4 regions of the Paenibacillus sp. FSL K6-1318 genome follow, and region 4 is predicted to be linked to each of the others. Evidence: riboswitches for the same ligand, from Rfam matches in the RefSeq annotation. Region 4 holds a riboswitch; each other region holds the start of a gene.

Region 1 (6,051 bases), 2.1 Mb from region 4:
TATCGTTACCAACGTCATCAATGATGATCGCTAACCGTTTATGATTCGATGGGGACTCAGAAGCTGCGGCTGTAGACCCTCCTGCCGAAACACCGACGTAGATCACAATCAAAAATGTCATGCAACTGGCCAAAAATCGATAATGCTTTCTCTTTTCCTTCATCATGATTCCCTCCCCGTAGATCTGTGTTCTCATTGTTTGATAATGAAGGGAGTTATATGTAAGCCAAAGCCTTCCTTAAATATCGACATCCCCCACTGGACAACTCCACTTTCAAATGAGCATCGTTTTTCCATTCGGCCTTCTTCTTTTCAGACAAGAACCGTCATTGAATATATCGATAATAGAAATAAATTAGAAAAAATACTGTAATTTGTCAGGTTTTCAGTTCAGGAATAATTTAGTAGAATCAACAATTGAAAGAAGCTAAAGTGCTTTATATTTTCCTATGATTTAAGGAAGGAGGTTTTGAAAGGGTTTACATAAATAAAATGCCAGACCATCAGCTATTTTACTATTTGCTATTTGAGGAGGATGAAAGTAGTGAAATTCAAATTAAAAAAGACGATTAACGTTTTATTGGCCTGCTTAACAGCTCTACCTCTCATGCTCAGTCCTACACAAGTTTCGGCAGCAAGTGATGCCACCATTAATTTATCTTCTGAAAAACAACTCATTCGCGGTTTTGGTGGTATCAACCATCCGGCATGGATCGGTGACTTGACAGCAGCGCAACGAGAAACTGCTTTTGGCAATGATCAGAACCAGTTAGGCTTTTCTGTACTCAGAATCTACGTTGATCCAGACCGAAATAACTGGTCACGTGAGGTTGCCACAGCCAAACGTGCTATTGAAAAGGGTGCTATCGTATTTGCATCCCCATGGAATCCTCCGAGCGACATGGTTGAAACCTTTAACCGCAATGGAGATACCAATGCAAAACGCCTAAAGTACGACAAGTATACTGCATATGCACAGCATCTTAATGACTTTGTAACCTACATGAAAAATAACGGCGTGGACCTGTATGCCATTTCGGTACAAAATGAGCCGGACTATGCACATGACTGGACCTGGTGGACGCCTCAGGAAATCCTCCGTTTTATGAAAGAAAATGCAGGCTCCATTCAAGGCACAAAAGTGATGGCACCCGAATCCTTCCAGTATCTCAAAAACATATCTGACCCAATTCTGAATGACCCGCAGGCGCTCGCTAATATGGACATTCTGGGAGCACACACGTACGGGACCCAGATCAAAGATTTCGCATATCCGCTCTTCAAGCAAAAAGGAGCCGGTAAAGAACTCTGGATGACTGAAGTCTATTATCCGAATAGCGATAGTAACTCAGCAGACCGCTGGCCCGAAGCGCTTGACGTTTCCTATCACATGCACAGTGCTATGGTCGAGGGTGATTTCCAGGCTTATGTATGGTGGTACATCCGCAGACAGTATGGTCCGATGAAAGAAGACGGAACGATTAGTAAACGCGGTTATAATATGGCTCACTTCTCCAAATTTGTACGTCCAGGCTATCTTAGAGTAGATGCAACCAAGAACCCGGATACGAACACATTCGTTTCTGCCTACAAAGGGGATAACAAGGTTGTCATTGTGGCGATTAACAGAAGCACTTCTGCAACGAGTCAGAAATTTGTTTTGCAAAACGGTAATGCTTCCACGGTATCCTCATGGGTAACCGATAGCAGTCGCAATCTGGCAAGCGGAGCACCAATTACGGTGTCCAATGCAACCTTTACTGCTCAACTCCCTGCTCAAAGTGTAACTACGTTTGTCGCTAATATTACGGGCAGCGGTGGAGGTAATACGGGGAGTGGCACTACGTACGAAGCAGAGACAGGAACGACTCTCTCCGATGCTGCAATTGAGACGATCTATCCTGGCTACACAGGCTCAGGATATGTTAATTTCAATGCGTTGACGAACTCGGGCATTCAATGGAATAACATCAACAATACGATAAGTGGCACCAAAAACGTAAAGTTTCGTTATGCGTTGGAAAGTGGCACCCGTAACCTCGATGTATTCGTAAATGGGACCAAAGTAATCAGCAATACCCCATTTACTGCAACGGGAAGCTGGTCTACCTGGGGTGAAAAAACAATTCAGATGCCCATGAACTCGGGAACCAATACCATTAAAGTGGTAACGACCGGTACTGAAGGTCCGAATATCGATAGTATCCACGTGTCCGCTCAGTAACCTATTAGACGATTTTATGGTACAAAACAAAAAGGTTCCCCGAAAGGCGTTAGCCTAACGAGGAACCTTTGTTTGATGCGGTCGAGAGGACTCGAACCTCCACGGGGGGTTAGCCCACACGGACCTGAACCGTGCGCGTCTGCCAATTCCGCCACGACCGCATATTGTATATCTCCGTGATATATATCTCGGCGACAAGAAATAATATATCATGTGCAATCTATCATGTCAACACTGAAAATAATAACAATAAAGCCCGAGCCAGACGTCCATGTCTGATTCGGGCTTTACTTATCGTTACTAGGGATTAACTCTATGAAACCTTAGGCATGTTACGAGTTACAGCTTGGAAGGCCAGTTGCCATACCATGCATAACCGCCTCTTCTTTCTTTATCAATATCACTTAGTTTGTATTTAACTACCCCGTCACGACCAATAAAGATCGGTTTATCTGTTCCCACTTCATAGAAGCGAGCCCAGATCGGTGCAGCTTTGGAATCAGCGATAATTTTGCTGTCTCCGTTTGCTCTTTCATACTTGTAACCCGTAATTTTGACTTTGTTAAACCAAGCTTCAGCTCCTTTAATGGATGCTGTAATTTTAGCGTTAGCAGGTCTGGTTTTCAGGAATTTAACAATCGTTACACTCTCTCCAGCCGTCAGCGATGGTACTTCATAGATTCTTGCGCTTGCTGGTTTAAGGGAACTGGAATCATGTTGTTGTCCCCATGCTGTCAGCTTACCGCCTGAAACGACCTGTGTATTCAGAATCGCATCCACACCTTTGGCAACTGAATTTTTACTGCGGTTAGCAAGTGTGCTGTCGATAAACGAGAAGTCACCTTTGCGCGTTGCTACTTCATCCAACATGATCATTACATTAATCATCGCATCATCATTGTAAGTGATGTGTTTGTGATATCCCGAGCTTTGATAGACTTGTGGCCATCCGCCGTTTGAATACTGCATGTTGATCAAAAAGTTAATTCCTTTGATTGCAGCTGTGGAGTAACGCGGATCATTGGTCTTTTTGAATTCCTTCGCCAATCTTCTAATTTCTGAGTATGTAGCCTTGTTGTCAATGGTGGACTTCGCCCATTCTCCACTTGTTTGTTTATAGTCTTTTCTCCAACCTCCATCTGGCAGCTGGTTCTTCAGAATATCAGATATACTTGCTGTTGTACCTGTTGCATCAGCGGCTGATACCGTTGTTACAGGAAGAACAGCTATACCAACTGCTGAGAAGACCATCGTACATGCCAGAATAAAAGTAACTATTTTTTTTGCTTTCAAAGATAACACTCTCCTATGTTTGTTTTTATAAATCTCCCACTTCTACCTTACTTATAAAATTAGTCCCTTAACCTCCTTTATTTGAATTTATAACACAATAAAATCAATTTTCATCCAATATGTGGATTGGATAAGAAGATGATATGCAAAAAATCGATTTTTGTCAATATATGCAACTTAATGAATATAATCTCTCAAATTGAACATTACGGAATAGTTCTTTTAACTCATGACAAACCTATTTATTTGTCCAAAATCGTCTTAAACGAATCAATAATGACGTTTTTGTCATGAATGATACCCAAACTTGATCCCTTCTTTCATATAAAAACCGTAATTCCGCTAACATTGAGGTATTACGAAGGGGTTTAAATGGGTTTGACAATTACGCATTTATGCAATATAGTTTCAAATAGTTACAAAAACTTAATTATTCATTGCCGAGTTTCATGTTTGAAAACGGGGGAACCATTTTGGGTGAATTATTCTTATACATAGGAAATATAGGGAACCTTCTACCGAACCCTTAGCTAACTCCGTAGGCATCGAAGGGAGAACATTGATTTTGAAAAAACTGATAATCTCCATTTTTGGAGCAGCTGTACTATTTACATCCGGGGCAACAAGCACAGAGGCAAGCAGTATCAACTCCGTAGTGAACAACATGACAGGTATACCTTACAAGTGGGGTGGCACGACTTTGGCCGGCTTCGACTGTTCCGGGTTTATGAGATATCTTTTCAACAAATACAGCATTGAATTGCCACGTACTTCGCAGCAGCAAGCCAAAGCAGGTACTCCGGTATCCAAAAGTAACATTCGCACAGGTGATCTGGTGTTCTTCAATACGATGGGCAAAGGCATTTCACATACAGGTGTATATATTGGCGGCGGACAATTTGCACATGCTTCCAGTAGTAAAGGTGTAAGTATTACGAAGTTATCGAATCCATACTTCAATGATCGTTACGTGACAGCACGTCGGGTAACTGGACAATTTATGTACGATAAAATGTTGGGGAAAATGTAAGTATGATATAGAAAGAGGAGGCTCCGGATCACCCGGAACCTCCTCTTTTGTTTGATTAGACATTTATGGACTAATCCTAGTACTACCCTTACCTAGACTTAATGCAACGCCTTCTGCACTCGCATCGCACCCTGAGACAGGGCATGTCCGCCTCCTACAGCTCCGGCTACGGCAACGGTCTCCATGATCTCCTGGTCAGTTGCACCCTTGGCACGAGCTTCTTCTACATGGTAGAAAGTACACACCTCATTGTTGGCGAACAGTCCTATTCCGAGGGCAATTAGCTGTTTTGTCTTCGCATCAATCACGCCAGGCTGAAAGCATTCTCCGGTAAACTCATGATACGACTTCACCACTCCTGGCAGCACATCGCTTAATGCTCCAATCTGATCCTTGTAGGCATGAACTTTATCATTCATCAATGTCATGTCTTGTAGCACACCCTCTCAGCTATAGTTACAGATCGTTCTCACTGTACCTATTTTCTCTCCCGAGTGAGCCAATTATGCCAAGAAATCATGGTAATTCCAAACATATAAACGCTCATGGTTCTGCCACATTATTAGCGATTGCTACTCACTAAGTGGACTCTGGCGCGGCTCGCTGAACAGCTGATATCGGTAACTGCGATCCAGCTTGACGACACGTCGATTTTGCCGCCGGATAAGTACCTGCTCGCCATCCCAGGCAACCACAATCCCGGTTACATCGTTTGACTCCAGCTCGTCCCGTACTACTCTTACTTTCTCACCTGACAGACGCAGGGCATCCAATTCTGTATCACTGATCATGTTCTTGGCTCCTATATTCCAAATTTATTTACAAAAAGAGACCTAAATGAAATGTCATTTAGGTCTCACGTGACTGTATTGGACTGTCATGTCATTCGAAATTATGTCCCGACTGAAAGTTACCGCTGCGCGTGCTCTTTGCTGTCGTTCTTCTCGAACCAAAAATCAAGCACTTTGGCGGACATCACACGTTCTTCAAGGTACTCCACTTGATGCGGTGTAAATTGTTCTTTCCAAGAGAAGGACAACTCTTCGCACAAGCCTACAATCGTCAGTAATTCTGACCAGGCAACATAGCGTTTGTACCAGAAAAATTGAGGATGTTCAATCATATAGGGATAAAGGTCATCGAATTCCGTATGTTTACAATCCAGGGCACGTTCAAAATGAACTTTCGATTCCGCCAGCTTATCAATAAAAAATTGTTCTGTTGCCGGTTGGTTCCCCATGGTGTTGCCTCCTCTCCCTAACATAACCCCATTATAAATGAAATCCGCGGTCATGCAAAGGCATAGTTCAAAAAATAGGCCCTATTCCTTTAAAATGTCACATTTCGTTATCGTCAAATTGTACCGTTCCATCGTTCAGAGAACGAATACGTACCAAGGCTTCCACCGGAATACCCTGTTCACGAATCGTGCGTGCCCCTGCCTGAAAACTTTTCTCGACCACAACGCCAAATCCGACGAGTTCAGCACCGGAACGCTCAATAA
Region 2 (6,051 bases), 1.5 Mb from region 4:
TGTCTTTTTCTGTTCGGTAATATCCATGTGGGCAATCAAAGCGAGATCGGTATCCAGGTTTGGATTAGCATGAGCTAGAGGGGTGAGTTCCGCACGAAACCACCTCTCTTCGTTGTATACCGTATACACGCAGAGGTCATATGTATGATTTCGATGAAAGGGTGTTCCGCGTTCTTTCAAATTCTGTGCGACAAGTGCCATATTGGCGTTCTTGCCTCGTAATGCCCAGGCTTCCAACAGATGCAGGTAATGTCTATGAATGCTGTTCGCATCCGGGTTCGGTAATAGTTGACCGAGTTCCTGTTCCCAGGCGCGGTTACAACTGTGGATAATCCAATCGTGATCAACGATGATGAGCTGGTGAGTTATGGACTGGAACGACAGCCTCTCCAGATCGGATGTAACATGTCTCATGGATGGGGTCCTCCTTTGGCAGAAATCTTATCTCAGTTCATCTGGGATATCCAAAATATCAGCGACCAGGTGTCTGAATCTAGTTGCTTTGCGTGTGCCGTGAATGAGATTGGACAAGCGATAGGGTGGGATGTCGTGTTGTTCACAAAAGGTCTTCTGGTCCACTTGAAGTTCGGTTAGCCGTCGTTTGATGGCCCATCCGAACGGAGTCACTGGCTTTTTCTTGTTCAAAAGGGTTCACCCCTGGTTAGAATGTAGTATTCAGTCGCCCTTTCTTCATGTAGAATATATAGAAATGCGAGCTGTATATTTTATTATATACGTAAATCCGTCATCTAACAATTAAAAAAGACGGAAAAAAGTGTATTTTGTGATGTAAAATGGCGTAAATACGTTAAATAAACCAATAAAATGACAAAAAACACGTCGGCAAGGAGGTTGCCGCGTGTTTTTTTTGTTTGTCTGAATGAAGGGGACAGGTGTAGGAGGAAAAGGATTAGGCTCTGTAGGCATGAAGTCCAGCTCCAAGCATATGGAAACTGGGGAAAAACGATTTCATGGACATCGAGGTTGGCTGTGCCAGTCCATCCGCAGCCGAGGCGCTGACGGTATTCCATTCATTCTCCAGATCTGCGGCCAGGCGGACCATCAGATCCTTGGTGGTATCGGTGTTCAGGGGAATGACTTTGGAGGCTTCGGTTATGCAGGCATTCATGGCTGAATGCAGATAACCAAGAACCGCCTCCGGGGCCGGGATATCGAGGTGGTGGTTAATCCAGGCATGAACAGTGGAGAGGCAGCCAACCGAATCGTATTTGGCGAAGATCTGTTCGAGCTGACTGAAATCAATCCAGGGGTGCAGAGCGCGTGCGAGTCTGATCAATCGTTTACCCATGGTAGCAGCTTGTTCTCTGAGATCTCCAGGAGTTCGCTGAACATGGACGAGCTTGTCGATCAGAGCTATCCGCCAAGTGTCCTTTTGATCTGCTGCGGTATAGATGCCTTTGATGGCCATACCTTCAAGACGAACGATGCTGGGATGCAACTGACAACGCATGAATGATTCGAGATCTTCAGCATTACGAATGGTACCCTCCTTGATATGGATATCCATGCCGAAGGAATGGGTGAACCCTCCAACCTGAATAGAGGAATCAAGCAGTTTGACATAATCGAGCAGCTTATTCCCACGGTTCACAATCATTCGCCTCCTGTGTTCGTTAAATGTCACTTTAAGTAACATTTATATTTCTTTTTGTTTGCTTTATGTTTAAAAATCCGAATTATATGATAGTTATCATCCCATAAACGTCCGCTTTTTGTCAATAGTATGATTTATATTCAATGTATTAAATCTTTTATTCAATATTTGTGTTATTTTATATAACATTTAAAGTTAAATATTTGTGAAATATAGGGAGGACTATATATAAATGAATCAATAAGATCGGCTCTAGCAGGAAAGAGGGGATCGAATCTAATAATATGCAGTTCATGGGTAAAGATGACGAGAATATGCGATTTTTGATGAAAATGCCTAGTTGAAAAAGAAGTATTAAAAAACACTTTACTTTTAGAACAGAACCCGGTATAATCAATTCTGTTGCCAATTATTTACGACATGCGGTCGTGGTGGAATGGCAGACACGCTATCTTGAGGGGGTAGTGGGCGTATGCCCGTGGAGGTTCGAGTCCTCTCGACCGCATCATACGAACGATGAAGAAGAAGCTTTCCGTTATTGGAAGGCTTCTTTTTTTGTCTTTTTTGAACAGTCTGACATCGGGGTTGAAAAAAAGGCCATCCATTATCGGAGGTAATGGAGCTCTACCTTTCCGGCTACGGGTGGCCTGTGTATTATTTTTGGAGTAAGTTCTTGATATCTTCTTCAATCTTGTCAGGTGTTGTTTTGGGAGCATAACGTTTCAGTACCTGGCCGTTCTGATCTACGAGGAATTTGGTGAAATTCCATTTGATTGCTTTGGAGCCGAGCAGGCCAGGAGCTTCTTTGCTAAGGTGTTGAAAGAGAGGGTGAGCGCTTGAGCCGTTCACATCAATTTTCTCAAACATGGGGAAGCTCACGCCATAATTCATCTGACAGAACTCGGCAATATCGTCGGAAGAACCTTTTTCCTGTGCAAACTGGTTGCTTGGAAAACCAAGAACTTCAAATGGAGCATCTTGAAACTTGTCTTGCAGTTCTTGCAGACCTTTGAATTGAGGGGTAAGTCCGCAGGAGCTTGCCGTATTCACAATCAGTAGCACTTTGTCACGGTAGTCGGACATTTCAACTTCTTGACCGCGAAGGGTATTCACTTTGTAATCGTAGACTGTCATCTAAATCGCCTCCATTGGTATACTCTTATATCTTCTATTATATTGGTTGCAATTAAATAATGCAAAACTAATGTGGTGTTAAAAGAATCAAAACAGGCAAGTTGTGCAGAATACGTGAATGAATTGCGAAGTGATTTTCGTCAGAGTGAGAATTAGATAGCCTTGGAGAGATGGATAGAGTAAAACATTGTTGTAAGCGTTATTATGAATGAGTATTGGCAGAAATCTGCCGATTCGGTGATCTGTGCGGACTTTACACCGTCTTAACGCGGGTGTATGATTCATAACGTAATTTCAATTTAAACTAAATTGTACTTGAAAAACGAAACAAACGATAATATCGCTCGATCTTACTTTAAGATATACGAACGATGTTTTAATCGCTGAGTTTCCATTCATTGATGAGTGGGAAACGGGGGAACCAACGGAATGCACTGTCCAGGACAGTAGGCATTCATGGGGTGAATTTTCCGGTGACAGCCGGAAATAGGGCGACTCTCGCGCCCGAATCCGTCAGCTAACCTCGTAAGCGTTAAAGGGAGAGGCAACAAGCCGTACGCTGGTTCATGGTGTTTTCGCCATGGGTTATTTAAGAAGCGTTCGGGAGGCCTTGGTCCCCCACGCTTCTTTTTTGTTGTCTTTTCACGCCAAGGGAGGAACGAATGATGGATACTGAGATGATCTTAGTGACTGCTCCAAATGAAGCAGGACGTAAATTTATCAAATTGCTGATGTACAAAAAAATGCCGTTTGCCGTTCTAACCAACAGTGCAGGGGAAGAGCGGAGACTCCGCAGAATTGGGGTAGAGCATGTCATTCGCATGAATACGGCTGCAGCTCAAAAATGGTTTTTGCCGCAGGGTAGCGTAGGCAATGTGTTTATTTTCGAGAACAGCCTGAATCTGACCTGTCGTTATTTGCAGATCTGCCGTTCATGGACATCGAAATCCCTGTGCGTCATCACGGAGCAGAGTCATCCAAAGGGTATCTATCGCGGGATGGGCGCAGACCGGATTGTATATTCGCTCAATGGGGAAGTCGGCTTTCTCCTCAATGGTTAATGCCATAGCTTGTGATTGCTCAGGTGTAAGGTGCCTGTTATAATTGACTGTATTAGAATCAATTTCAGAATTCACTCCAGGTATTATGAGATTGATTCATCGATAAACGGAAATTTGAGGAGACTCATGCAGGATGGTGAGTCTTCTTTTTTATGCTTACAAGGAGGAATTGGCGTGCCGGATGTGAGTGGGTTAAAGTGGTTATTTTTTGATGTTGGAGATACGCTGGTGGATGAATGGGAGCCGGTTGATGATATTATCGGACAGTTCGTCCGTGAAGCTTGTGCTTTAGGGTATCCAGTGAAAATTGAGGCGGTACGCGAACTGTTCGCGAGCTGTTACCGGAAATATGAGCAATGGCCCATGAGAGTGGCTATTCGCACATTCATTGAAGACGAAGGCCACCGGAAACAGATTCAGGACAAGCTGAAGTTTCAAAAAGATCTTGAACGTCCTTTTCCTTCAGCGGATTCCGTTCTTCAGCAATTGTCACGGTATTATCGTATTGGCATTATTGCCAATCAGAGTCCCGGAACAGAAGAGAGACTGGAGAGTTACGGATTACGGAAGTATGTTGACGTTCTGGCCTGTTCGGCTGAAGAAGGGGTATCCAAGCCAGACCCTGAGTTATACGCTGTAGCCTTGAAACAGGCAGGCTGTGAACCGGAGGAAGCCGTCATGGTTGGGGATCGGATCGATAACGACATTATACCTGCCCGGAAGCTGGGCATGCGTACGATTCGAATTATGCAGGGTTACGGAAGATTCCAGCCAGACCGATCGGATGACGAACGTGCGGATTGGACCGTTGATTCATTGGATGAACTCCTGCCGTTACTGGTGCCCAATCAGGATTAGATAATTGTTTATTGGAGTTTAGCGTTTTACTATAAAAGGAAACACGTTGCTGTACTGCAACAATAAAGGCTGATCAACTTGGTATTGAATACCGGAGTTGATCAGCCTTTTTAGTATTTGGTCGATAAGAACGAGATTAGAATAACCGAATCGTCTGAATGATCAGATATACATTCAGCACAACAATAACAGCGGCAATGACCCATGAGATGATTTTTAGCCACAATTTGTTGGCGAATGCACCCATGCTCTTTTTATCACTCGTGAACATCACCAGGGGAATTACAGCAAAAGGTAATTGAAGAGAAAGCACGACCTGGCTCAAAATCAGCAGTTCTTCTGTGCCGTGTTCTCCTGCAATGGCTGTGACAATCACCGCCGGGATGATGGCGATCAGACGTGTGACCAATCTGCGCAGCCAAGCCGGAATACGAATGTTCAGGAAACCTTCCATGACAATCTGCCCAGCGAGTGTACCTGTAAGGGTAGAGTTCTGACCTGATGCTAACAGCGCGACACCGAACAGGATACTTGCAACCGTAGTACCCAATAGAGGGGTCAGCAGATGATAGGCATCAGCGATCTCGGCAACCTGTGTCATACCAGCACTGTGAAATACAGCGGCAGATACAATCAGGATAGCCGCATTGATGAACAGGGCAAGTGTCAGTGCGATTGTCGAGTCCATGGTCGAGTACCGAATGGCTTCTTTTTTACCCTGTGGTGTCTGTTCGATCTGACGGGTCTGCACAATGGAAGAATGCAGGTACAGATTATGCGGCATCACGGTCGCTCCTATAATACCAATGGCGATATAGAGCATAGCCGGGTTTTGCAGAATCTCGACATTCGGTACAAAACCATGGAGCACACCGCCCATATCGGGTTTCGCCAAGAACAGGTCGATCCCGAAGCAGAGGGCAATGGTTGCCATCAGCACAATGACGAGTGTCTCCAAAGCGCGGAAGCCTTTGTTTTGCAGGACGAGTATCAGGAGTACATCAACTGCGGTGATGATCACGCCGTATAACATGGGGATGTTAAATAGCAACTTCAACGCGATGGCAGAACCTATGACTTCAGCCAAATCAGTGGCTGCAATGGCAAGCTCACACAGAATCCATAACATCATGACGACGGGCATGCTAAAACGTTCGCGACAGGCTTGAGCCAGATCCCGTCCAGTGACGATTCCGAGCTTGCCAGCCAGCGATTGAAGTACAACGGCCATCAGATTTGAGAGCAGGATGACGGATAGCAAGGTATACCCAAACTGCGAGCCGCCTGCAATATCTGTTGCCCAGTTGCCGGGGTCCATGTAACCTACGGCAACGAGGTATCCGGGGCCTACAAAGGCGAGGAATTTCTTCCACCATGCAGCAT
Region 3 (6,051 bases), 3.0 Mb from region 4:
TCAATGCTGCGAGTTCGTCTTCAACAGCCTGATCTTTGCCCAACTTCTCAAACTCTTCGTCCAAAGACTTACCTTTGGAAGACATTTCGTTGCTTGCTTCAGCTTGAGCTTCCATTTGCATCATTTTCTCTTCCATACGTTTCATGCCGGCACTTGCCGTATCGGAACCAAACCCATTCAACGCTTTGTTGATTTCCGTTTGCGCTTTTGCTGCGTTATAACGGGCTACCAATGTCTCACGTTTGTTCTTCATTTGAGTCAATTGCTTACGCATCTCGTCGAGCTTGCCACGCAGGTTATCTGCAGAAGCCTTGTTCTGATCATAGCTGGTTTTGTACTCAGCCATCTTCTCTTCAGCAGCCTTTTTCTCTTCCAAAGCCCGACGAGCCAGATCCAGATTCTGAGCACGTGCTGCCGTATGCGCCTGCTCTTCACGTTTCTTCACAAGCGCTTCCTGCTCTTCGAATAGCTGTTTGAATTTCTTCTCTATGGCGATCTGTGCGGCTACTGCTTTCTCTGCATCTTCCAGATCCTCTTGCATGTCACGGATATATTGGTCGGTCATCTTGATTGGATCTTCCGCCTTGTCAATAATGGCGTTGATGTTAGACATTGTTAAATCACGCAATCGTTTGAAAATGGACATTATGTTATTCCTCCTAGTCGATATTACATCGTATATAAACATACATACGTAACAATCTACAACTCGTTTCAATTTTAGCAAATAAAATCAAAACATGCGATTGTTCTTCATGTTAGGAAGATCGTTTATCCTTGTTCAGATGATCCTCCATCAGCCTCTCTGCAGTCTGCACGATTTCGTCGATCTGCATCCGTGTAATGGAATCAAAATGAATACCCATGATCACCGTAACGGTTACTTTCAGCTGCAGGGCAGCCTTTCGGGCAAGCCGCTCACACAACTCTTGTTCCTTATGACCCGGAATATGTACCGTCGTCCCGCTTACGCGCTCATGATCCACATAGAACGTGGCTACGGCACCAATATGCGCCTTTCCTCCGGTAACGAGAAAAACCTTATCTTCTCCTGCTTCAATTACCTGTAAACGTATGGATTTCAAATCATATGTACTCATACCCATCCACCTATCCTTTTCTATATGTTATATATGGAGGAATTATGGCTCTCATGAGCTAAAACGGCAATGAAACTTCTCACACTGCGCATAATTTATGGAACCCCCGGGCATACCAAAGAGAACGTCATTTTGGAAAAGGAGGCCGTTATTATGCGCGTACGCCTCATTATGCTGATGGTTATCGTTATTTTTCTCGGAGGATATCATGCTCCAGTTTCATCGCGGGATGCTTCAAGCCCGCCAAGTGAATCAGTATCAGGTTCAGATTCCGCGGAAGAAGAACAACTGACATTGGGACAGTTACGTCAAAAATATGCGGATACGTTCAAAACGAATGGTCCATCAACGAAGCAGGTTGCCCTGACTTTTGATGATGTGCCCGATCCACGTTTTACTCCACAGGTATTGGATGTATTGAAGAAATATAAGGTCAGAGCTACATTCTTTATCGTCGGTAGTCGTGCTGAGAAACACCCGGATCTGGTAAAACGCATCGTTAAGGAAGGGCATATTGTTGGTAATCACAGCTACAATCATCCGGAATTCAGTAAGCTGTCGATGAATGCCTTTCGCAAACAAATTTTACATACCGGAGATATCATTCACCATCTGGCAGGGTATACGCCGAAGATGATTCGGCCACCATACGGAGACATTAATGAAGAACAGCTGCAATGGGCTGCCAGACAACACTATAGCATTGTGAACTGGAATGTTGATTCACTGGACTGGAAAGGCCTTTCCAAGAAAGAGGTGAAGGATAACATCCTATCTGCCGTGAAACCTGGCTCCATCGTTCTGCAACATGCAGGAGGAGGTGTGGGATCGAACCTGAACGGCACAATTGAGGCTTTGCCTGAAATTATCGAGGAACTGCGTAATCGGGGGTATGAACTAGTCACCTTGGACGAGATGTTGGGGTTGCCAAAGGCCAACGATTAAGATGTCCATTATAAAAAATGTTGATGATGATAAAAGGGTGCCTGTTCAATCGCAAGTAGCGATTGGCAGACACCCTGTTTGAATTATTAAATGTAATTTACTTTCTACTTCAGAATATACAGCTCGATATCCTGGAAACCAAATGTGCTTACGGACTGTTTGCTACCAGGGATAAAGATATCAATCCGGTGACCCTTGATTGCACCGCCCACATCACGTGCTGTAGCTACAAAAGCCTGTTTTGGCAATCCCGGATGGCTGTGACCGGTTACCAGTACTTTGGTTCCGAGTGGAATCACACTTGGATCAACTGCGATCGTGCCCAGTTCAAGATCATTACCGAAGTAATCCACAGCACCCCATCCTCCATTTTCGGACGGATCTGCAGAGTATGCCGTTGCTTTCACATTCACTGCTTTACTGTAATCGAACGTTTTTCCCCAGGCTTGAACAACTTTGTTATCTGCATTAACGTCCAAGCTTGCTGTTGTAACCGTCTTCGCTTGAGTCTTGCTCTCCGTAGCCGCAGCAGCTGCTACATTGTTTGCCTTACCGGGAATCGTAATTTTTAAACCACCATAAATATTGTAAGGCGAAATGTCGTTGTTTGCTTTAACCAACGTGTTGAGTGCTACTCCATACTGTTTCGATAAGGTGTAGAAGGTATCCCCTTCTTTGGCCACATGAACTGAATCTGCGTGAGCCGGAACGGCTTGAATAAGCATTGCTGTTGTCAATAATGCTACTGCTGTTTTGGCTATACGTTTCTTGTTAATCATGGTCTTCCTCCCTCATTATGCCTGCGAAGTTAGTTGTCGGATTCGGATGAGGAGCCACCCTATAGGTTCTTCGTTACATGTGAAACGTTATGTACCCCTAATTCACCCCAAGCAGTGTGCCGTAGATCTTCCCCCTGCACGATCTGCATCGTTACATCCCCCGCACTCCCTGTCCGGAAGTTTCGGCAGAGTTCAATATATCACAATTTTGTAACCTGAACTTGTAGTAATTCTTACCATATGGTTTTTAGCATGTCATCAACTGTAAGAATACTGGATAATTCAGAAAAGCTGGGTGATCCGATCCCTTTATATTAGGTAACAAAAAAGTTACTTTTCAAATCAATAAATGATTATTGCGCACAAAAAAATAGCGTTACCGACTCGATGTCAGTAACGCTATTAAATCATTTCATTTAGAGTACTTTAGCAAGAAAATCACGTGTACGTGAATTTTTTGGTGCTCCAAACACCTCATCAGGTGTTCCTTCTTCTACGATGACCCCGCCATCCATGAACAGGATCCGATCTCCCACTTCACGTGCAAAACCCATCTCATGCGTCACGATGACCATCGTCATCCCGCCTTCTGCAAGACGTTTCATGACATCCAGCACTTCGCCGACCATCTCGGGGTCCAGTGCCGAAGTAGGCTCGTCAAACAGCATTACATGCGGTTGCATGGCCAATGCTCTTGCAATGGCGATCCGCTGCTTCTGTCCACCGGACAGCTGGTTCGGGAATGTATCTTTTTTATCGTACAAGCCCACAGTGTTTAACAAATCAGCAGCGATTTTCTCCGCTTCCTGCGTGGATTGCTTTTTCACTTTAATCGGGGCAATCGTAATGTTTTGCTGTACCGTTTTGTGTGGGAACAGGTTGAAATGCTGGAACACCATACCCATCTTCTCACGAGTCGCATTGATGTTGTGCTTCGGATCGGTGATTGACACGCCTTCAAAATCAATCTCACCCGAGGTAGGCTGTTCCAGCAGGTTCAGACAACGTAAGAACGTACTTTTACCCGAACCGGAAGGACCGATAACCACGACAACTTCACCTTTTCCAATCGTCACGTTAATGCCCTTAAGTACATCGTTATTTCCATAAGATTTGTGTAATTGTCTAACGTCTATCACTTGCACTCAACTTCCTTTCCAGTCGTCCCAGCAGCTTGGACAAAATGAACGTCATTACAAAGTAGATGGCTGCTGCAATCAAAAATGGACTCAAGCCTTGATACGTAATGTTTTTGACTACACTTGCCTGATACATAATATCCACCATACCGATAACGGAGATAATGGAGGATTCTTTGATAATAGTTATAAATTCATTACCGATCGCTGGTAATACAGCTTTGAAGGCTTGTGGCAATATAATGTAACGCATTGCTGCACCTCTGCCCATTCCGAGGGAACGCGCTGCCTCCAACTGACCACGATCCACACCTTGGATACCTGCACGGAAAATCTCCGCCAGATAGGCACCACTATTGATTGAAAGTGTAATGATACCTGCCTGAAGTGCAGTGAAGTTAATGCCAAAGCTCAGGGAAAAACCATAGTAAATAATCATCAATTGTACCAGCATCGGTGTGCCACGGATCACTTCAACGTAAGCAGTACCGATCCAGCGCAAGATTGCAGCGTCATGCAAACGGAATAAACAGATGATCAATCCAATAATTACCCCGAAGATAACGCCAAGTGCAGACAACAGAAGTGTGTATCCTACTCCTGTAGCATAGAAACTTTTGTACTCCCAGAATACTTGGAAAATATTTTGTGATTTGTTCACTTTATCCGCCATCAAGAGGCTGGCGTCCGTCACCATCTGATTGATTTTATCTTCACTTTTCAATCGTTCCAGTGTTCCATTTACTGCAGCTAGCAGCTCGGTATTCCCTTTACGAATCCCGATTGCCGCTTCTGCTTGCTCTTCGTCCGGAACAGCAGCAGCAAGTCCAATGATATCGTCCAGATAACCTGCAGCAACGGTATCTTCAACGATTGCCGCGTCAATGCGTTTTGTTTGCAGTTGAAGCACGATATCCGAGATTTTATCCAGCGCAGTAAGTTTCGCTCCTGGAATACTCTGTCCGATCGTTTCCTGAATGGAGCCTTTCTGAACGCCAATCTTCGCATTTTCAAGTTCTGCCATGGTTGGATATTTGTCTTTATCCGCATTGCGAACCATAATCACTTGTTTTGATTTATAATAGGTGTCGGAAAAATCGATACTTTTCTTCCGCTCATCCGTCGGCGTCATACCTGAAATTACCAGATCAACACGCCCGCTCTGCAATGAAGGCAGAAGACCGTCGAAGCCCATATCCTCAATCACAAGCTCAGCGCCAAGATCTTTGGCAATCTCTTTGGCGATCTCAATATCGAAACCGACGATTTCATCTTTGCCATTAATCACTTTATGGAATTCGTATGGTGCAAAATCGGCACTTGTACCGAGCACTAGCTTTTTACTGCTTGAATTATCTGTAGTTCCACTTGCAAGTGCCACAGGAGCGGCAGTCGTCAGCAGAATAACAAAGGTCAACAGCATCATGGTGTAACGACTAATCAATTTCAACCTTTTTCTCTCCCCTTACAATACATTGTATGCTTCTCATGTTGATGACTGAGTCATTATAAAGTACAATGCATGATTATGCAATGCATTTTGACAATACAAATCTTGACTTGTTTCTGAAAAAATAAAGCAAACATGATATAATCAATGAATTATTTTCATTTTTGCATAAGGAGTTTACTAATGACATCTAACAAATCACTGATCCTGACGGTTATTGATCAATATGCTTCCCGTTTTAAAGCCATTTCATCATATATTGGGGCCAACCCCGAACTGGGAAATGAAGAGTATCTCGCTTCTGCCCGTTTGAAAGAAGAACTGGTCTTCCACGGTTTCACGGTAGAAGCTCCCATTCTCGGACTGGACACAGCTTTTATCGGAACCTATTCGGCCACCAAACCCGGCCCTACTATCGCATTACTGTGTGAGTATGACGCTTTGCCGGAGATCGGTCACGCCTGTGGTCACCATCTAATCTGCATGATGAGTCTTGGAGCTGCTGTTGGGCTGAAATCCATTCTGGATGAAGTAGGTGGAACCCTTAAAGTGTTCGGTACCCCCGCTGAAGAGACACGTGGTGCTAAAGTTCCGATGGCGGAAGCAGGTTTGTTCGATGACTGCGATGTCGCTCTCAT
Region 4 (6,051 bases):
AGTTGATTGGATTTTGCAGCTTGTCCATGGTAAGATGTTAGTCGTGAAATGGGCCAACCGCATGGCGGTGAGTCTGGCCTTTGAGGTTGCTGTGAATCGCACCGAAGGTCTCGATGGTTATACGGACGCACGTCGTCTGTAAGGTACCATCCTATGGGGAGGAAGATAACGCATGGTTTTTTCGCAAGAGGAAGTCGAAGCTCATCTGGGGAGGCTGGAAGGCTGGGAACTGGAAGAGGGACGGTGGATTGTACGTAAATTCGTGTTTTCCAACTACATGAAAGGGATTGCATTTGTGGATGAGGTCGCTGCGATCTCGGAAGCATTCAATCATCATCCTTTTATTACGATTGATTATACAACGGTTACGCTGCGTCTCACGTCATGGGATGCGGGTGGTATTACATCTGTAGATATCAAGGAAGCAGGACAATATAACGAAGCTTATGACAAAATGAGGTCCGAATAACGAGATTGGTTATTATGGCGCGGCCGGAAGTGAGTGAACCATACATGTCAGACTATAATCAGAAACAACCTCTTATTGCTGTCGTAGGCAGTCTCAATATGGATCTCGTGGTGAAGACAGATACGATTCCGGAAGAGGGAGAGACGGTGAGCGGTGAGGAGCTGCATTATCTCGCTGGTGGCAAAGGCGCAAACCAAGCTGTTGCCGCTGCGCGTCTGGGTGGACAGACCGCGATGATTGGTGCGGTGGGGTCGGACGGTTTTGGCGAACGTCTGCTGCACAGTCTGACGGAAAGTGGTGCAGATGCCTCGCAGGTTCGCATATTGGAAGACACGGTTACAGGGACGGCATCCATTTGGCTCTCTCGGGGAGATAACCGGATTATTGTTATTCCTGGCGCGAATGGACAAGTGGTACCTGAGATGCTGGAAGAGGCGGATACGGTAAAAAGCCTGACTGCAGCCGCAGCGGTGCTGCTGCAGCTGGAGATCCCGCTGCCAGCGGTCACCCGCGCCGCCCAACTGGCGGCTGAAGGCAGCGCACTGGTGGTGCTCAACCCGGCTCCAGCGGTGCCGGGTCTGCCCCAGGAGCTCCTGCGGTGCGTCGACGTAGTCACGCCGAACCGCAGTGAGCTTGCCGTGCTTACCGGCCGGGATCATCTCCGGCCGGAAGACCTGGATGCGGCGGTCGCAGAGCTCGCCGCATCCCTCGGGGCCGCTGTCGTCACGACGCTCGGCCCCGAGGGGGCTGTATACGCGGCGGCGCCTGGCGGCCGCGTACAAGCAGGGCGTGCCGGCACGTGCCGTGCGCCTGGCTACGCCGTAAGCGCCGTCGATACGACCGGCGCTGGCGATTGCTTCAACGGCGCGCTGGCAGTAGCCCTCGCGCGCGGTGAGACGTTGGACGCGGCCGTAGGCTTCGCCATGGGTGCGGCCGCATTATCCGTGACCAAGCTCGGCGCCCAGTCCGGGATGCCGTCCGCACGTGAAGTCGAGGCCTTTCTGGCTGAGCATGCGGCAGAGGCCTAATTAATGGCATAACAAAGAGGCTCTTATTCTCCCAACAGGGGATTAAGGGCCTCTTTGTTATGCGTGTGCAAAGATTATTTCTTCTCTGACAGCCACATGGCGATATTGGCAATCTCTTCATCCTGCAGTCTGCCCTTGAAGGCAGGCATGCCACCTTTACCTTTGACAATCGTGGAATAGATCTTCTCCAGATCGTCCTGGCTGCCGATGTTCGCCAGAGCAGGTCCTACGCCACCTTGCAACTGATCCCCGTGACAGGAAATACAATTGGCTTTGACCAGTGCCTCAGCCTGTCCTGCATCCATCGTCACTTCCGGCATGGTTGGTTTGGCTTCTTCAGCCACTTCCTCTTTCCCTGGAAGCGTAAACATTAAAACAATAGCTAAAGCGCATGCTGCAAAAAATACCCCGCTCATGATCCATTTGTGCATCCCTTATGTCCCCTCCAGAATGAAAGATCATCTAACCTGAAACTATCCATATCATTATAACGGAACCTGTAGTGACATCATAGCATTTTGTGGTAATTTTTTGAACTAATCACATAACAAGGGGCAGATTTGGTTGTTTTGCAATGGATTCTAGTCACGAGGCCCTTCATAAACCATGCAGTGAAAGGGCATTAAACCGCTTGGGGTCTGTCGTTCGTATGTATCCTGGGTGACAAATCCACTCTTCAAATAGACTTGAATGGCACGGGCATTCCAGGTGAGCACTTCCAGGTCGATCTCATTCGTCCGATTCCGGCGAATGGCTTCCTGCACAATGGCGGTGACAAAAGCTTTCCCTTGACCCTGACCACACAGCTCTGGATGCATGCCGAGGCCAATCCGGGTTACCCCTTGCAGTGGGAAGTATTGAGCGAATCCGCAGATGCGATCATGCTGATCTAGAACAATCGCATATTGTTCCTGCCGCAGCTGTGCATCTCCAAACTCCACTTCCAGTGCTTTCATCTGCTCCCAGGGTAGCCAGCTATAGATATTGTAAGGCGGATTATACTGCCAACTGCAGATAAGCTCCGCATGTTCTTCTTGCATGGGTACAACATGAAACGTTACAGGGGCTTCATTCATACATCTGCACGCTCCTCTCATTCATTACCAAACTCTCTGTCCACTCTACAAAAGAGCCGTTCATTTAGCAAGTCTCCCTTTCCGGGAAAAAAATGAAACAAAAGTTCCGGTAATTCCGTTTATATTATAACGGGATGGGTAAAAACATCATAAGGGCACGGACGAGCGAACGCAAAATGAACCTGTTGATTTCGCAGGATATACCTCGTGTGTAACTTGTAACGTAAACAGGGAATGAAGCACAAAAAAACCGCCGGATACATTCCTGCGGAGAATGTACCGGGCGGTTCTGTTATGCTTCTTGCTTCGTTCCAGTATGGTTAATGGTTACAGCATCATGTTGCTCAGCTTGTCCCTAGTCAAGGGCCAGTGATTCATATGCGTCCGTGCTCATAATCCGTTTAGCGCCAACATAACGATTGGCCCAATAGTTTTCACTCAATGCACTGATCGTAACACCTTTGGAAGAAGAGGAGTGTGCGAACTTTCCATCCCCTACAAAGATTCCTACATGAGATACGCCTTTACCTGTTGTATTGAAGAAAACCAGATCGCCAGCTCTCATCTCCATGCGGGATACGGAATCACCCATGTCGAATTGGGAACTCGATTGGCGTGCCAAATCAATACCCAATTTGTCGAATACATACCGTGTAAATCCGGAGCAGTCAAAGCCGTTAAGCGTTGTTCCCCCACTTTTGTATGTAGTTCCCATTGCTGAATCAATTACTTTGTCCATCTTTGAATCTGCGAATGCGCTGCCTGCACCAAGCGATAATGCGAATGTGAGGCTAAGTACAGCTGCGGTTAATTTCTTCTTTAACAAGAGATATACCCCTTCCAACGCCTGCGAGGTTAGCTTAAGGATTCGGTTGAAGGTCCCCTATGATCCCTCTGTAGCAAGATCAATTCACCCATAACTGGTTCCCCCGCTTCCCAGGTGCCAGGAATTTGGCTATGCTAGTTATGCACCTGCGAAATCAAGAAATGACGATTTAATTTTAAGTAGTTACAAATATGAATGTAAAGATTACAAAGTTGTTACTAAAAACTCACTGCGATTATTGTAACAGAGGAGTACCGCTTTGGCAACGTTTAGCAATAAAATTAGCAAAAAAAACCTCGACCTTTGACGGGGAAAGGTTGAGGTTTGCCTATTTATAAGTACATATCAGGCCATAAGTTTAACATGTGATGGTAACAATTTTTAAACTATCTGCTCTAACCTTTGGATGTTTTGGACTGCCATAACCGGAAATGGGCGCATATTTTCCACAGGCTCAATAGACATCTGGCCAGTGGATACGTCTGTTGTAGTATAAGTCCGGTGAGTCCTGTTAGTAACCATGAGGCTGAAGTGAATGCCCCGAAGACGAGCAGGTGAACTCCGCCCAGCAGCAGTGCAATGCCGATTACAGCGATGAGATGACGCAGTGCAATCCAGAGCGCCTTGAGTGTGCCGTGAGCGCCACCTTCCCCTTCTGGTGCCGAAACACCGAACTGCATGTAGAGCAGGGTGTGGTGAATAATCCAACCATATACGATCCAAGCAGCAACATAAGGTATGCCAGGCAAGAGTAATTGAAGGGAATGAAATCCATCCATTAGAATCGAGTACAGCTTTGGCACGAGCCAGTAGCCAGGCAGAAGCACCAATAATGTACGAATGGTGTGGAGCAGCAGCATCGGTTTCCACAGATTTTTAATCCCGCGGACGAATGGAATGCGCTCTTCTGTACTATTATAGTGCTGAAGCGAGTAGAGCAGTCCTGCCTGAATGAGGGGGCTGATTAACATCCGAAGCAGTAGCATGGCCCCCAGAATCCACAGATAACGATGAACCTCCGGATGGGTAGACAGGTTCAGTTGGCTTTCCATTTTGAACAAAAGCGTACTCAGCTCCCCGGCATCAGTATCCGGATAACGCAGGAGTAGTGGGACGACAGCCGATTGTATCATTCGATAGAGGAAATATCCCCATATAAGTTGATAAAGAAATAAAAGTGCTGCAATGAACATATGCTGACGGACGAGAAACCAGCCCTCACGTATTTTCGCTTTCACCGTTTCCACCTCACCATGACAGACTTCCGAATATGGCTTCTATTAGTTTGGTTACACTCATGCTCCAGCGGGACTTCGTCGGCTCATCCAGTCCGGCTTTCAGGAAATTGTTCATATGGCGGTTCTCCAGCACGATCGTGTAGAGGGGATCGGTCATGGCCCAGGACACGGGAGATGTGTGAGTTAATTTATAGGTGATGCGATCTTCTTTGCCATCCCATTGCTTGGTGAGGATATGTCCGTCTTCAAAAGCAATTCGAACAGGAACGGCGTTGTAATCACTACCTTTTTTCGCAATTGTTACGGATGACTCGTACAATGTTTGGCCGTCTTTCTGTACGGGTGTAACATGAATCTTCTCTACAGCAAAGTCAGCCATTCCGTTACCATAGACATATTGGTCAAAATAATCAGACCAGGAAGTACGGGTTTCTTGTTCCACAACTTTTTGAAAGTCAGTCGAAGTGGGATGTTTGAAACGGTACTTCTTCACATAGGTAGAGAGAATGCGTTCCATCTTTTTCGCACCGACTTGATGTTCAATACCGAGCAATACAAGCTTGCCACGTGTGTAGACATTGGCTGCATACTCGTTCTGGGAATCGAACTTCCAGGATTCTTGTGTTAAAGATGAAGGAGACGTAATCAGTCCCGATTGCACCGGCAGGTTCGGGATCAGTCCGTATTCCTGCTCCATCAGTTTGTCTTCTGCATAAGAGGTGAACCCCTCATCCAGCCAAGCTTCCTCGAATTCGTTGCTGGCAACCATGCCATAGAAGTATTGATGTCCAATCTCGTGGACTACGGTTCGTTCCAGGTCATAACCTGGCGTGGTGTCATCCGCTCCAAAGGCTGTGATTAGCGTGGGATATTCCATGCCGCCGGCACCATTCCCCGTTTTGGGTGGAACAACGATAGATAAGGTAGCGTAAGGATATGGACCAAACCATTTGCTATAATTGGATAGAGCGGCCTTCGCAGCGTAGAAATAACGTTCTTTCAGATCCTGATGAGCAGGGTCCAGATATAACTTGATTCGTACACCAGGAACGTTGGGTGCAGAGAAGGGCTCTTCGGCGTACACAAAATCGGGTGAGGCTGCCCAGGCGAAGTCATGCACATCATCAGCATAGAATTGATAGACTTTTTCTCCATTCTTCACTACAGCTTGCTGCGTTGGAAATCCGGTAGCAGCCACCTTGTATGTTTCAGGCACCCGAATACGCACACTATATATACCGAAGTCGGCGTAAAACTCCGAATTGCCGTGGTATTGGTGCAGATTCCAGCCTTCCGTTGTTCGTCCACGCCTGCCCACAGGTTCATAGGCACTTAGTTTGGGAAACCATTGACCTGCCATGACAAAATCATCAGCGGTTCCCATCCGGGCAAAAATCTTGGGCAGATTCACTTC

What was found. A riboswitch is a leader RNA that binds a small molecule or an ion and turns the genes downstream of it on or off. The one in region 4 is predicted to bind cyclic di-AMP.
Region 1: it holds a riboswitch for cyclic di-AMP, as region 4 does, so the genes downstream of both, NYE45_RS10110 (C40 family peptidase) here and NYE45_RS00540 (C40 family peptidase) in region 4, are expected to answer to the same signal.
Region 2: it holds a riboswitch for cyclic di-AMP, as region 4 does, so the genes downstream of both, NYE45_RS06830 (hypothetical protein) here and NYE45_RS00540 (C40 family peptidase) in region 4, are expected to answer to the same signal.
Region 3: it holds a riboswitch for cyclic di-AMP, as region 4 does, so the genes downstream of both, NYE45_RS16940 (3D domain-containing protein) here and NYE45_RS00540 (C40 family peptidase) in region 4, are expected to answer to the same signal.

What each region holds. Positions count from the first base shown of each region.
Region 1 covers NZ_CP150270.1:2,243,142-2,249,192, reverse strand. Annotated here, with positions in the region: gene NYE45_RS10130 (divergent polysaccharide deacetylase family protein) at 1-121, opposite strand, end outside; gene NYE45_RS10125 (carbohydrate-binding protein) at 545-2,224, shown strand; tRNA gene NYE45_RS10120 (tRNA-Leu) at 2,301-2,385, opposite strand; gene pelA (pectate lyase) at 2,564-3,526, opposite strand; cyclic di-AMP (ydaO/yuaA leader) riboswitch at 3,946-4,077, shown strand; gene NYE45_RS10110 (C40 family peptidase) at 4,083-4,547, shown strand; gene NYE45_RS10105 (carboxymuconolactone decarboxylase family protein) at 4,646-4,975, opposite strand; gene NYE45_RS10100 (hypothetical protein) at 5,120-5,338, opposite strand; gene NYE45_RS10095 (hypothetical protein) at 5,458-5,787, opposite strand; gene NYE45_RS10090 (xanthine phosphoribosyltransferase) at 5,885-6,051, opposite strand, start outside.
Region 2 covers NZ_CP150270.1:1,573,663-1,579,713, forward strand. Annotated here, with positions in the region: gene NYE45_RS06805 (hypothetical protein) at 1-414, opposite strand, end outside; gene NYE45_RS06810 (XRE family transcriptional regulator) at 442-645, opposite strand; gene NYE45_RS06815 (urease accessory UreF family protein) at 911-1,612, opposite strand; tRNA gene NYE45_RS06820 (tRNA-Leu) at 2,038-2,120, shown strand; gene NYE45_RS06825 (glutathione peroxidase) at 2,270-2,749, opposite strand; cyclic di-AMP (ydaO/yuaA leader) riboswitch at 3,121-3,296, shown strand; gene NYE45_RS06830 (hypothetical protein) at 3,415-3,810, shown strand; gene NYE45_RS06835 (HAD family hydrolase) at 3,985-4,668, shown strand; gene NYE45_RS06840 (Nramp family divalent metal transporter) at 4,805-6,051, opposite strand, start outside.
Region 3 covers NZ_CP150270.1:3,865,824-3,871,874, forward strand. Annotated here, with positions in the region: gene NYE45_RS16925 (PspA/IM30 family protein) at 1-646, opposite strand, end outside; gene NYE45_RS16930 (hypothetical protein) at 759-1,100, opposite strand; gene NYE45_RS16935 (polysaccharide deacetylase family protein) at 1,254-2,045, shown strand; gene NYE45_RS16940 (3D domain-containing protein) at 2,150-2,824, opposite strand; cyclic di-AMP (ydaO/yuaA leader) riboswitch at 2,827-3,022, opposite strand; gene NYE45_RS16945 (amino acid ABC transporter ATP-binding protein) at 3,241-3,963, opposite strand; gene NYE45_RS16950 (ABC transporter permease subunit) at 3,950-5,413, opposite strand; gene NYE45_RS16955 (M20 family metallopeptidase) at 5,597-6,051, shown strand, end outside.
Region 4 covers NZ_CP150270.1:108,884-114,934, forward strand. Annotated here, with positions in the region: gene NYE45_RS00515 (hypothetical protein) at 1-142, shown strand, start outside; gene NYE45_RS00520 (4a-hydroxytetrahydrobiopterin dehydratase) at 173-469, shown strand; gene rbsK (ribokinase) at 514-1,497, shown strand; gene NYE45_RS00530 (cytochrome c) at 1,572-1,928, opposite strand; gene NYE45_RS00535 (GNAT family N-acetyltransferase) at 2,079-2,573, opposite strand; gene NYE45_RS00540 (C40 family peptidase) at 2,929-3,399, opposite strand; cyclic di-AMP (ydaO/yuaA leader) riboswitch at 3,403-3,540, opposite strand; gene NYE45_RS00545 (hypothetical protein) at 3,795-4,637, opposite strand; gene NYE45_RS00550 (M1 family metallopeptidase) at 4,648-6,051, opposite strand, start outside.